Linked DNA regions of Pseudorhizobium banfieldiae. The protein of the gene in region 2 interacts with the protein of the main gene of each other region in a pairwise test. Links are inferred from orthologs where the notes say so. Each region holds a gene or a part of one and is shown on either strand. Other genes may lie near its edges.

Region 1 (3,750 bases), 2.0 Mb from region 2 along the record:
CCGAACCGAGAAGCGATCCAATGCTTCTCCACGCAATTGGAACCAGTTCGCCGGAAGAGCGTTCTGGCCAGCAAGAAGGACAACTGAGATGATCGAGAGAAGGAAGCCGATCATGCTGGACAAGATCTCCATGATCAACATGGTATGGACAGCAATGATAGCGGCGATGCTCACGGCCACGGTGACCCTTTACCAGGATCGGTCGGAATGGAGCGATCTAAACTATCCGCAGATGACGGGACGTTATCACGATATCTCGTTCTACTGACGGTCCGAAGCGAGAGGCAGTTATGTTCGTGACCCTTACGGTATTGGCAAGTCTGATCAGCATCATGTTCGTGGCGTCAATCGCATCGACGATCTCCGAGCTGCGTCGTGAACGCGAGGAAATGAAAGTCTTCGCAACCCGCCGGGTCACCTTCTAGTTGTTGGCGCCGAGATAACTAGTTCACAGTAGCGGACTGCACCGTCGGACGAGATGCCGGACCATGCAGCCAAAAAATAAGCCGGGCATGAGGCCCGGCTTATTTTTTGTTCTGAGCATCACTCAGCGTCGGTATCCGGAGGCGGAGCCTCTGCCTCGGGGGATGGTCCGAAGTCGCCCGTTTCGGAGACGATCTCATCGGGGACCAACTCACCGTTCTCGTCATTGCCTTCCGGCTCGCTGACGCGTTCTACAGACACGACGCGTTCATCCTTCGCGGTGGAGAAGATGGTGACGCCCTTCGTGGCGCGGCTCGCGATGCGAATGCCGTCAACGGGGACACGGATCAGCACCCCGCCATTCGACACGAGCATGATCTGGTCAGTATCTTCCACCGGGAAGGCGGCCACCAGTTGCCCGATCTCGTTCGTGCGCGAGGTATCGGTGGCGCGGATGCCCTTGCCGCCGCGACCCGAGGTACGGAAGTCGTAGGACGACGAACGCTTGCCGAAACCGCGCTCGGAAACCGTCAGCACGAACTGCTCCCGCGCTTTGAGTTCCTGGTACCGCTCCTCGGTGAGTTCACCTTCGGCGCCGACCTCTTCGCCGACCAGAGCGATATCCTCTTCGTCGACGCCCATCGCGCGACGTTCTCCGGCGGACCGCTTGAGGTAAGCAGCGCGCTCCCAAGGCTCGGCATCGACATGCCCGACGATGGTCATCGAGATGATGCGGTCCCCGGACTGCAATGTGATTCCGCGCACGCCGATCGAGTTACGACCTGCAAAGACACGAACGCTATCGACGGGGAAGCGGATGCACTGGCCCAGCGCGGTCGTCAGGAGTACGTCGTCGCGGTCGGTACACGTCTCGACGGAGAGGATTTCGTCGCCCTCCTCCTCGAGCTTCATCGCGATCTTGCCGTTGCGGTTGACCTGGATGAAATCGGAAAGCTTGTTCCGTCGAACGGTGCCGCGTGTCGTCGAGAACATGACGTCGAGATTGTCCCAGGTCGTCTCGTCTTCCGGCAACGGCATGATGGTCGTGATGCGCTCTCCCGGCTCCAGCGGCAACATGTTGATCAGTGCCTTGCCGCGCGAGGTGGGCGTACCGATCGGCAGGCGCCAGACCTTCTCCTTATAGACGATGCCGCGAGACGAGAAGAATAGCACCGGCGTGTGCGTATTGGCGACGAACAGCCGGGTCACGAAATCCTCGTCGCGCGTCGCCATTCCCGAACGGCCCTTGCCGCCGCGCCGTTGGGCGCGATAGGTCGTGAGCGGCACCCGCTTGATGTAGCCGAGGTGTGAAACGGTGACGACCATGTCCTCACGGGCGATGAGATCCTCATCGTCCATGTCGGGGCCGCCCTCGAGGATTTCGGTACGCCTCGGCGTTCCGAACTCGTCCCGGACGGCCGTCAGCTCGTCCTTGACGATCTGGTAGATGCGGACCCGAGACGAGAGGATTTCCAGGTAGTCGCTGATCTCTGCGCCGATCTTGTTGAGTTCGTCGGCAATCTCGTCCCTGCCCAGGGCGGTCAGGCGGGCAAGACGCAGTTCGAGGATCGCGCGAGCCTGTTCTTCCGACAGGTTGTAGGTGCCGTCCTCATTGATGCGGTGGCGCGGATCGTCGATCAGCCGGATCAGCGCATCGACATCATGGGCCGGCCAGCGGCGCGTCATCAGCTGCTCACGCGCGGTTGCCGGGTCCGGCGCGCGACGGATCAGGTTGATGACCTCGTCGATATTCGCGACGGCGATCGCCAGGCCGACCAACACATGTGCGCGTTCCCGGGCCTTGCGCAGGAGGTACTTCGTGCGCCGGCTGACGACCTCTTCGCGGAAGGAAACAAATGCCTTCAGCATGTCGATCAGCGTCAGCTGCTCGGGCTTGCCACCGTTCAGGGCAACCATGTTGCAGCCGAATGACGTTTGTAGCGGCGTGTAACGGTAGAGCTGGTTGAGGATGACTTCGGCATTCGCATCGCGCTTGAGCTCGATGACGACGCGATAGCCCTGACGGTCGGATTCGTCGCGAAGATCGGAAATGCCTTCGATGCGCTTGTCGCGCACGAGCTCGGCCATCTTCTCGATCATCGTCGCCTTGTTCACCTGATAGGGAACCTCGGTGATGATGATCTGTTCGCGGTCCCCCCGCATCGGCTCGATATGCGCCCGGCCGCGCATGATGACGGAGCCGCGCCCGGTCTCATAGGCGGACTTGATCCCTGCCCTGCCCAGGATCAATGCGCCGGTCGGAAAGTCGGGCCCCGGAATGATCTGCATCAGTTCCGGCAGTTCGATGGCCGGATTGTCGATCAAGGCGATGCAGGCATCGATCACCTCGGCAAGATTGTGCGGCGGAATATTCGTCGCCATGCCGACTGCGATGCCACCTGCGCCATTGACGAGGAGGTTCGGGAAGCGTGCCGGTACCACGACCGGTTCGGACATCGTCCCATCATAGTTGTCGCGAAAGTTGACCGTCTCCTTGTCGAGGTCGTCAAGAAGCGAATGTGCAGCCTTCGCCAGGCGGCATTCCGTGTAGCGCTGAGCCGCCGGCGGATCGCCGTCGATCGAGCCGAAGTTGCCTTGGCCGTCGATCAGCGGCAGGCGGAGCGACCAGTCCTGCGCCATACGTGCCAGGGCGTCGTAGATCGCAGAATCGCCATGAGGATGGTATTTACCCATCACATCACCGGTGACGCGGGCAGACTTCACATATTTCTTGTTCCAGTCGATGCCCATCTCGCTCATGGAGAAAAGGATGCGGCGATGGACCGGCTTCAATCCGTCACGAACATCCGGGAGCGCGCGGCTGACGATGACGCTCATGGCGTAATCGAGATAGGACCGCTGCATCTCTTCCATGATGGAAATGGGTTCGATGCCGGGTGGCAGCTTTCCGCCGCCGGGGGTGCTTTGCTCAGTCAAATCGGATCACGATCTTTGTTCGGAATCAGTTGTGTTTCTATAGCGGAAAGCGGCTTCATGCGCCAAGTTCGACACCGGTTGTGAACAGGTTTCGAGCCCTGGCGAGAAAGCCGGCGTACCGCGGCGCACCAGACAATGGCCAGGTCACCCTTCCCTTGAAGGTCACGCCGTCCTAACAAGGTCGGAGGGGGTCCGCAAGGATCGGCAAACGCGCTGGAGGAGAGATGGCGACTGCAGACATATTGGTCAATGCCTTCACCACCCTGCTCGTCACACTCGACCCGCCCGGGCTTGCGCCGGTTTTCCTGGGGCTGACGGTCGGCATGAGCCGTGAACAGCGCCGTCACGTCGCTGTGCGCGGCTCGCTGATAGCTTTAGGCATACTTGCCG
Region 2 (5,700 bases):
TAACCAATAAAAATGCCAGGCGCGGAGGCCTGGCATCAAGAATGGCATGAAGCGCCTTAAGGTTCCGTCCGTTCGGCTGGTTAACGATCCGCCACGAAGATCTGGCGCTGCGTACCCAGCCCCTCAATCCCAAGTTCGACGACGTCGCCTGCCTTCAGGTAACGCGGCGGCTTCATGCCCATGCCGACGCCCGGCGGCGTGCCGGTGGAGATGACGTCACCGGGATGCAGCGACATGAACTGGCTGAGATAGGAGACGACGAAGGCCACGCCATAGACCATGGTCTTCGACGAGCCGTTCTGCATAGTCTCGCCGTTCACCTTCAGCCACATGCCGAGGTTCTGCGGGTCAGCGATCTCGTCCCTCGTGACCAGCCATGGGCCGATCGGACCAAAGGTGTCGCAGGACTTGCCCTTGGTCCACTGACCAGCGCGCTCCGTCTGGAAGCCGCGCTCCGATACATCGTGCGAGACGCAGTAGCCGGCCACATACTCCATGGCCTCGGCTTCGCTGACATATTTGGCGGTCTTGCCGATGACGACGCCGAGCTCGACCTCCCAATCCGTCTTCTCCGAGCCGCGGGGAATGATGACATCATCATTGGGGCCGCAGATGGCTGAGGTGGCCTTCATGAAGATGACGGGCTCCGGCGGGACGGCGGCGCCCGTCTCGGCAGCATGGTCAGAGAAATTCAGGCCGATGCAGATGAACTTGCCGGTGCCGGCAACGCAGGCGCCAATGCGGTCAACCTGCAGCTCGGGCAGGTTCTGCAGGTCGAGAGCAGCGATCCTGGCAAGACCCTCCGGCGAGATGGCCGCGCCACCGATGTCGGCGACATGCTGCGACAGGTCCCTGACCTTGCCGCTCGCATCGAGGATTGCCGGCTTTTCCTGGCCCGGCTGACCAACACGCATGAGTTTCACGGATATGCCTCCACTTGTCTGACAACTGCCTTATGGAGGATGGCAGGCTCATTGTCATCCCCCTTGCACGCAGTCTGCGTTGTGTTGTCCGCCGCTCACCCTATGTTTCTGAGACCGTCATTTGCAGCGGAGCCGGCGCCCATGACCCAAAGCAACAACCGACAGTCGGAACATCCGGTGGATGCCTTCTTTCTCGACCGCTGGTCACCACGCGCCTTCACCGGCGAAGCGATGAGCCGGGAGGACCTGCTGACCATTCTGGATGCAGGTCACTGGGCGCCCTCTTCCGGCAACAATCAACCCTGGCGCTTCATCTATGCCTTGCGGGAGACAGCCAGCTGGCCTGTACTCCTGGATATCCTGTCACCGGGAAACCAGCGCTGGGCGCAGAACGCTTCGGCATTGGTCATCTTCGTCTCGCGCACCTACCGGATTTCCAAGGATGGCGAGCGAAAGCCGGCATACACCCATGCGTTCGATACCGGTTCCGCGTGGTTCTCGATCGCGTGCCAATCAATGAAGCTCGGCTACCACGCCCATGGGATGGAAGGCATGGACCGCGAGAAGGCAGTGCGGGTTCTGGGCATACCCGATGGCTATCGGGTGGAGGCTGCCTGCGCGATCGGGCGGCTCGCTGCGAAGGAGACGCTTCCAGACGACCTGCGTGAGCGGGAGGTCCAGAGCGAGCGCAAGCCGCTCTCGGAAGTGGCGTTCGAAGGACGCTTCGTCGGGGAAGACTAGTTTCACGTGAATCAGCGCAAGCGGCGATTCACGTGAAACAGCATCTTCTCAGATATCGAGGTTTGCAACGCTCAGCGCGTTGTCTTGAATGAACTCGCGGCGTGGCTCCACCTCGTCACCCATCAGGCGCGAGAAAAGCCCGTCGGCATCGGTTGCGTCGCTGACCTTGACCTGCAGCAGGGAGCGGACATTCGGGTCCAGCGTGGTTTCCCAGAGCTGCTCGGCGTTCATTTCGCCCAGCCCCTTGTAGCGTTGCATCGAGATGCCCTTGCGACCGGCGGCGAAGATCGCTTCGAGCAGCGCCAGCGCGCCCGACATCTCGGTCTCTTCCTCCTTGCGACGGAGGACCGGGGGCGTCGCGTAGATCTCGTTGAGGCGGGGTGTCATCTGGTCGATGTGACGGGCATCCGCCGAGCCGATCAGCGCCACATCCAGCACCGCAACTTCCTTGACGCCACGCACCATGCGTTCGAAACGAAGGCCACCCTCATCCGTGACATGGCCGCTCCAGCCACGCTCGGTCTCGTCGGCGATGACATCCAGGCGACGTGCAACCTCATCCGCGGTTTGTTGTGCGCGTTCAGGATTGTCCGTCAGATCGGGGTTCAGCGCGCCGGCGATGGCGGCCTGCTCGACCACCGCGCGATTGTAGCGCGAATGCAACCCGTCGAGGAGGTTGCGCAGTCGCATGGCGTCATGGATCACTTCCCGCAGGTCCTGGCCGGTGCGGACCTCACCAGACGCGAGCCTGAGGCTCGTATCCTCAAGGCCGCTACTGATCAGGTATTCCTCGAATGCCTTCTGGTCCTTGAGATACTGTACCGACTTGCCGCGGGTCACTTTGTAGAGCGGCGGCTGGGCAATATAGACGTGGCCACGCTCGATCAGGTCCGGCATCTGACGGAAGAAGAAGGTGAGTAGCAGCGTACGGATATGGGCGCCGTCTACGTCGGCGTCGGTCATGATGATGATCTTGTGGTAGCGCAGCTTCTCGGCGTTGAACTCGTCCTTGCCGATCGAGGTACCCAGCGCGGTGATCAGCGTGCCGATCTCCTGGCTGGAGAGCATCTTGTCGAAGCGAGCGCGCTCGACATTGAGGATCTTGCCGCGGAGCGGGAGGATCGCCTGGGTTTCACGCGAGCGGCCCTGCTTGGCGGAGCCACCGGCGGAGTCGCCCTCGACGAGGAAAAGTTCAGATTTGGCAGGATCCTTTTCCGAGCAGTCGGCAAGCTTGCCGGGAAGCGAGGCGATGTCGAGCGCGCCCTTGCGACGCGTCAGTTCGCGAGCCTTGCGCGCAGCCTCGCGGGCGACGGCCGCCTCCACCACCTTGCCCACAAGGACCTTGGCTTCCGTCGGATGCTCTTCGAACCAGGTGCCGAGTGCTTCGTTTACGAGGCTCTCAACCACCGGCCGGACTTCGGACGAGACAAGTTTGTCCTTGGTCTGGGACGAGAACTTGGGATCGGGAACCTTGACGGATACGACCGCCGTCAGGCCCTCGCGGCAATCTTCGCCGGTCAGCGAAACCTTTTCCTTCTTGGTGATGCCGGATGTGTCGGCATAGGAGGTAACCTGCCTCGTCAGGGCTCCGCGGAAGCCGGCCATGTGCGTGCCGCCATCACGCTGGGGAATGTTGTTGGTGAAGCAGAGGACATTTTCGTGGTAGCTGTCATTCCACCAGAGAGCCACCTCCACACTGATACCGTCCTTCTCGCCGCGGATGGCCACCGGTTTGTCGACGAGAGGTTTCTTCGAGCGATCCAGGTAACGAACAAAGGCTTCGAGACCACCGTCATAGACAAGCTCCTCTTCGCGAACATCGGGCTTCCGCCGATCCGTTAGCCGGATTCTGACGCCGGAGTTCAGGAAGGCAAGCTCCCTAAGCCGATGTTCGAGCGTATTGTAGTCATACTCGGTCATTGTGAAGGTTTCGGGGCTGGCGAGGAAGGTCACCTCCGTGCCGGACCGACCCTCATAATCTCCCACGACCTTCAGCGGCGCGTCCGCCACGCCATGTGTGAAGGAGATTTCGTGCACCTTGCCGCTCCGACGAATGCGAAGCTTGAGCCAGACGGACAGCGCGTTGACCACCGAGACGCCTACGCCGTGGAGACCGCCGGAGACCTTGTAGGAGTTCTGGTCGAACTTTCCGCCGGCATGCAACTGCGTCATGATGACTTCAGCGGCGGAGACCCCCTCACCCGTATGGATGTCGGTTGGAATGCCGCGTCCATTGTCGGTGACCGTAACGGAACCGTCGGCATTGAGCGTGACGGTTACCAGATCGGCGTGCCCCGCCAGTGCCTCGTCGATCGCATTGTCCACTACCTCATAGACCATGTGATGGAGCCCGGAACCGTCGTCCGTGTCGCCGATATACATGCCAGGCCGCTTGCGTACTGCATCCAGCCCCTTCAGGACCTTGATGGAGTCTGCGCCATATTCTGCACTCGCGCCGGTTTCGTTCACGGGTGTGTCGGTCATCAAAGATCTTTCCAATTGTCCTTAAGCGGGCAGGACGCTGCGAATCACCCGCGCATCCACCCCCAGATATAGGAAGTTTGGGACGGATTCTAAAGCTCATGCCATGCCGGAAAAGCCTGAAATCAGGGGATTCCGCAACAATCAACCCTTGGGCGGAGACTGGTCCAGCAGTTTGTCCATGGCCTCTATCACATCCGACGGCAGTGCGCGAATCTCGCGTGCCAGGCGATTGGCAAAAGCGGTGTAGCGCGGCGGAAGGCCTGCGGTATCCAGCACAGCCTTCGGATGCGAGGCTTCTGCCGTCATGAAGAGTTCGTCGGCTTCGTCCCAGATGATGTTGAAGTAGCCGGCAATCCGCTGCAGAAGATCGAAACTAGGCTTGCCCTTCCGGCCATGCTCGAGCGCCGAGAGATAGGCAGGCGAGACCCCGATCGCAGCGGCAAGGTCCCTTTGGGTCACGCCCCTGCGCCGGCGCAGTTCGCGAAGGGCCTGTGCGAAGGGTGTCATGGATGGCGTCTCGGGCGGCTGAGCCGGACGTAGAGCGCGCCCTCTCCACCATGGTGACGGGCCGCCCACTCGTAGGAGGAGATGAGGAAGCGAAACTCGGGCTTGGAAAACCAGAGGGGCACCGCACGTCGTAGCGCCCCTTCGCTGCCGAGGGAACTGCCCTTGCCGGTGATCACCAGCACATGACGCATGCCGCGATCATGGGCGCGATAGAGGAAATCGAGGAGGAGATCATGCGCCTCGTCCTGAAACAGCCCATGGAGATCGATCCGGGCTTCGATAGGCAACCGCCCTTTCGCCAGCTTCCGATGGACAGGCTTTTCCAGTGGTTGATGGCTCGGCGGCGGCCGTCGAGCGTCCGCCGGCCGATGGTCGATTGCCGGGGCATCCGCGGGAGATTTCGTCGGCAGCGGCTGCGCCAGCGCTGCCTCCTCCGCCGCCAGCATGGCGGCGATTTCCTCCGCGAACTCACGAGCATCCGCCTGTCCACCGGGCAAGGCGCGCGTTGACTTCGCCACCTTCCCCCAAAGTATCCGCTCTTCCGGACTGAGCCTTCGACCGCTACTCATCCAGCCATCCTCGCCGATGCGGAGCGCGGGACGAGAATATAGAAGTCCGCCTCGTTTCGCACGGTTCCAGCCAGTTCTCCTGCAGCGGCGCCGGAACCTGTGAAGATGTCACCTCGCGCCGGTCCGACAATGGCGCTGCCGGTATCGAGCGCCAGCATGGTCCGGGCGAAGGCCTGGCCACCGTCGAGATGGGTCAGTGACGGCGCGTGGATGAAGAATGGGTATCCGAAGGTGTGAATGAGCCGGTCGACGGCAAGCGAGCGACCAGGAAGGAGGGGCACCTTCGCAGCTGCGATCGGACCGAGCCGGTCATCCGAAACATCCGCCTCCCTGAAGAAGATGTAGGAGCGGTTGTGCCAGAGGACCTCGTCCGTCAGATCCGGATTTGCTTCCAGCCACGCGCGGATGGTCTGCATAGAGACCGTTGCCGCATCGATTTCACCACGCTCGATCAGCAGCTTGCCGATGGCACTGAA

Evidence for each region. The genes of interacting proteins can lie anywhere in the genome.
Region 1: the proteins of gyrB (region 2) and gyrA interact in binary tests that used the Escherichia coli proteins (3 or more experiments, as listed by UniProt). The link is inferred for Pseudorhizobium banfieldiae from one-to-one orthologs.

What each region holds. Positions count from the first base shown.
Region 1 is NZ_FO082820.1:1,734,844-1,738,593, forward strand. The notes cover bases 344-3,750. They hold gyrA (DNA gyrase subunit A), read right to left. Parts: upstream 3,361-3,750; coding sequence 544-3,360; downstream 344-543. Other genes in these bases: NT26_RS23285 (hypothetical protein), read left to right, coding at 344-425; NT26_RS08635 (MarC family protein), read left to right, coding at 3,585-3,750. Also shown: NT26_RS08625 (hypothetical protein), read left to right, coding at 89-268; more of NT26_RS23285, read left to right, coding at 291-343. UniProt on the Escherichia coli protein: A type II topoisomerase that negatively supercoils closed circular double-stranded (ds) DNA in an ATP-dependent manner to maintain chromosomes in an underwound state.
Region 2 is NZ_FO082820.1:3,782,733-3,788,432, reverse strand. The notes cover bases 1,431-4,518. They hold gyrB (DNA topoisomerase (ATP-hydrolyzing) subunit B), read right to left. Parts: upstream 4,149-4,518; coding sequence 1,713-4,148; downstream 1,431-1,712. Other genes in these bases: NT26_RS18305 (helix-turn-helix domain-containing protein), read right to left, coding at 4,290-4,518; NT26_RS18315 (nitroreductase family protein), read left to right, coding at 1,431-1,664. Outside these bases: NT26_RS18320 (fumarylacetoacetate hydrolase family protein), read right to left, coding at 81-923; more of NT26_RS18315, read left to right, coding at 1,065-1,430; more of NT26_RS18305, read right to left, coding at 4,519-4,655; NT26_RS18300 (Smr/MutS family protein), read right to left, coding at 4,652-5,224; mltA (murein transglycosylase A), read right to left, coding at 5,221-5,700. UniProt on the Escherichia coli protein: DNA gyrase negatively supercoils closed circular double-stranded DNA in an ATP-dependent manner to maintain chromosomes in an underwound state.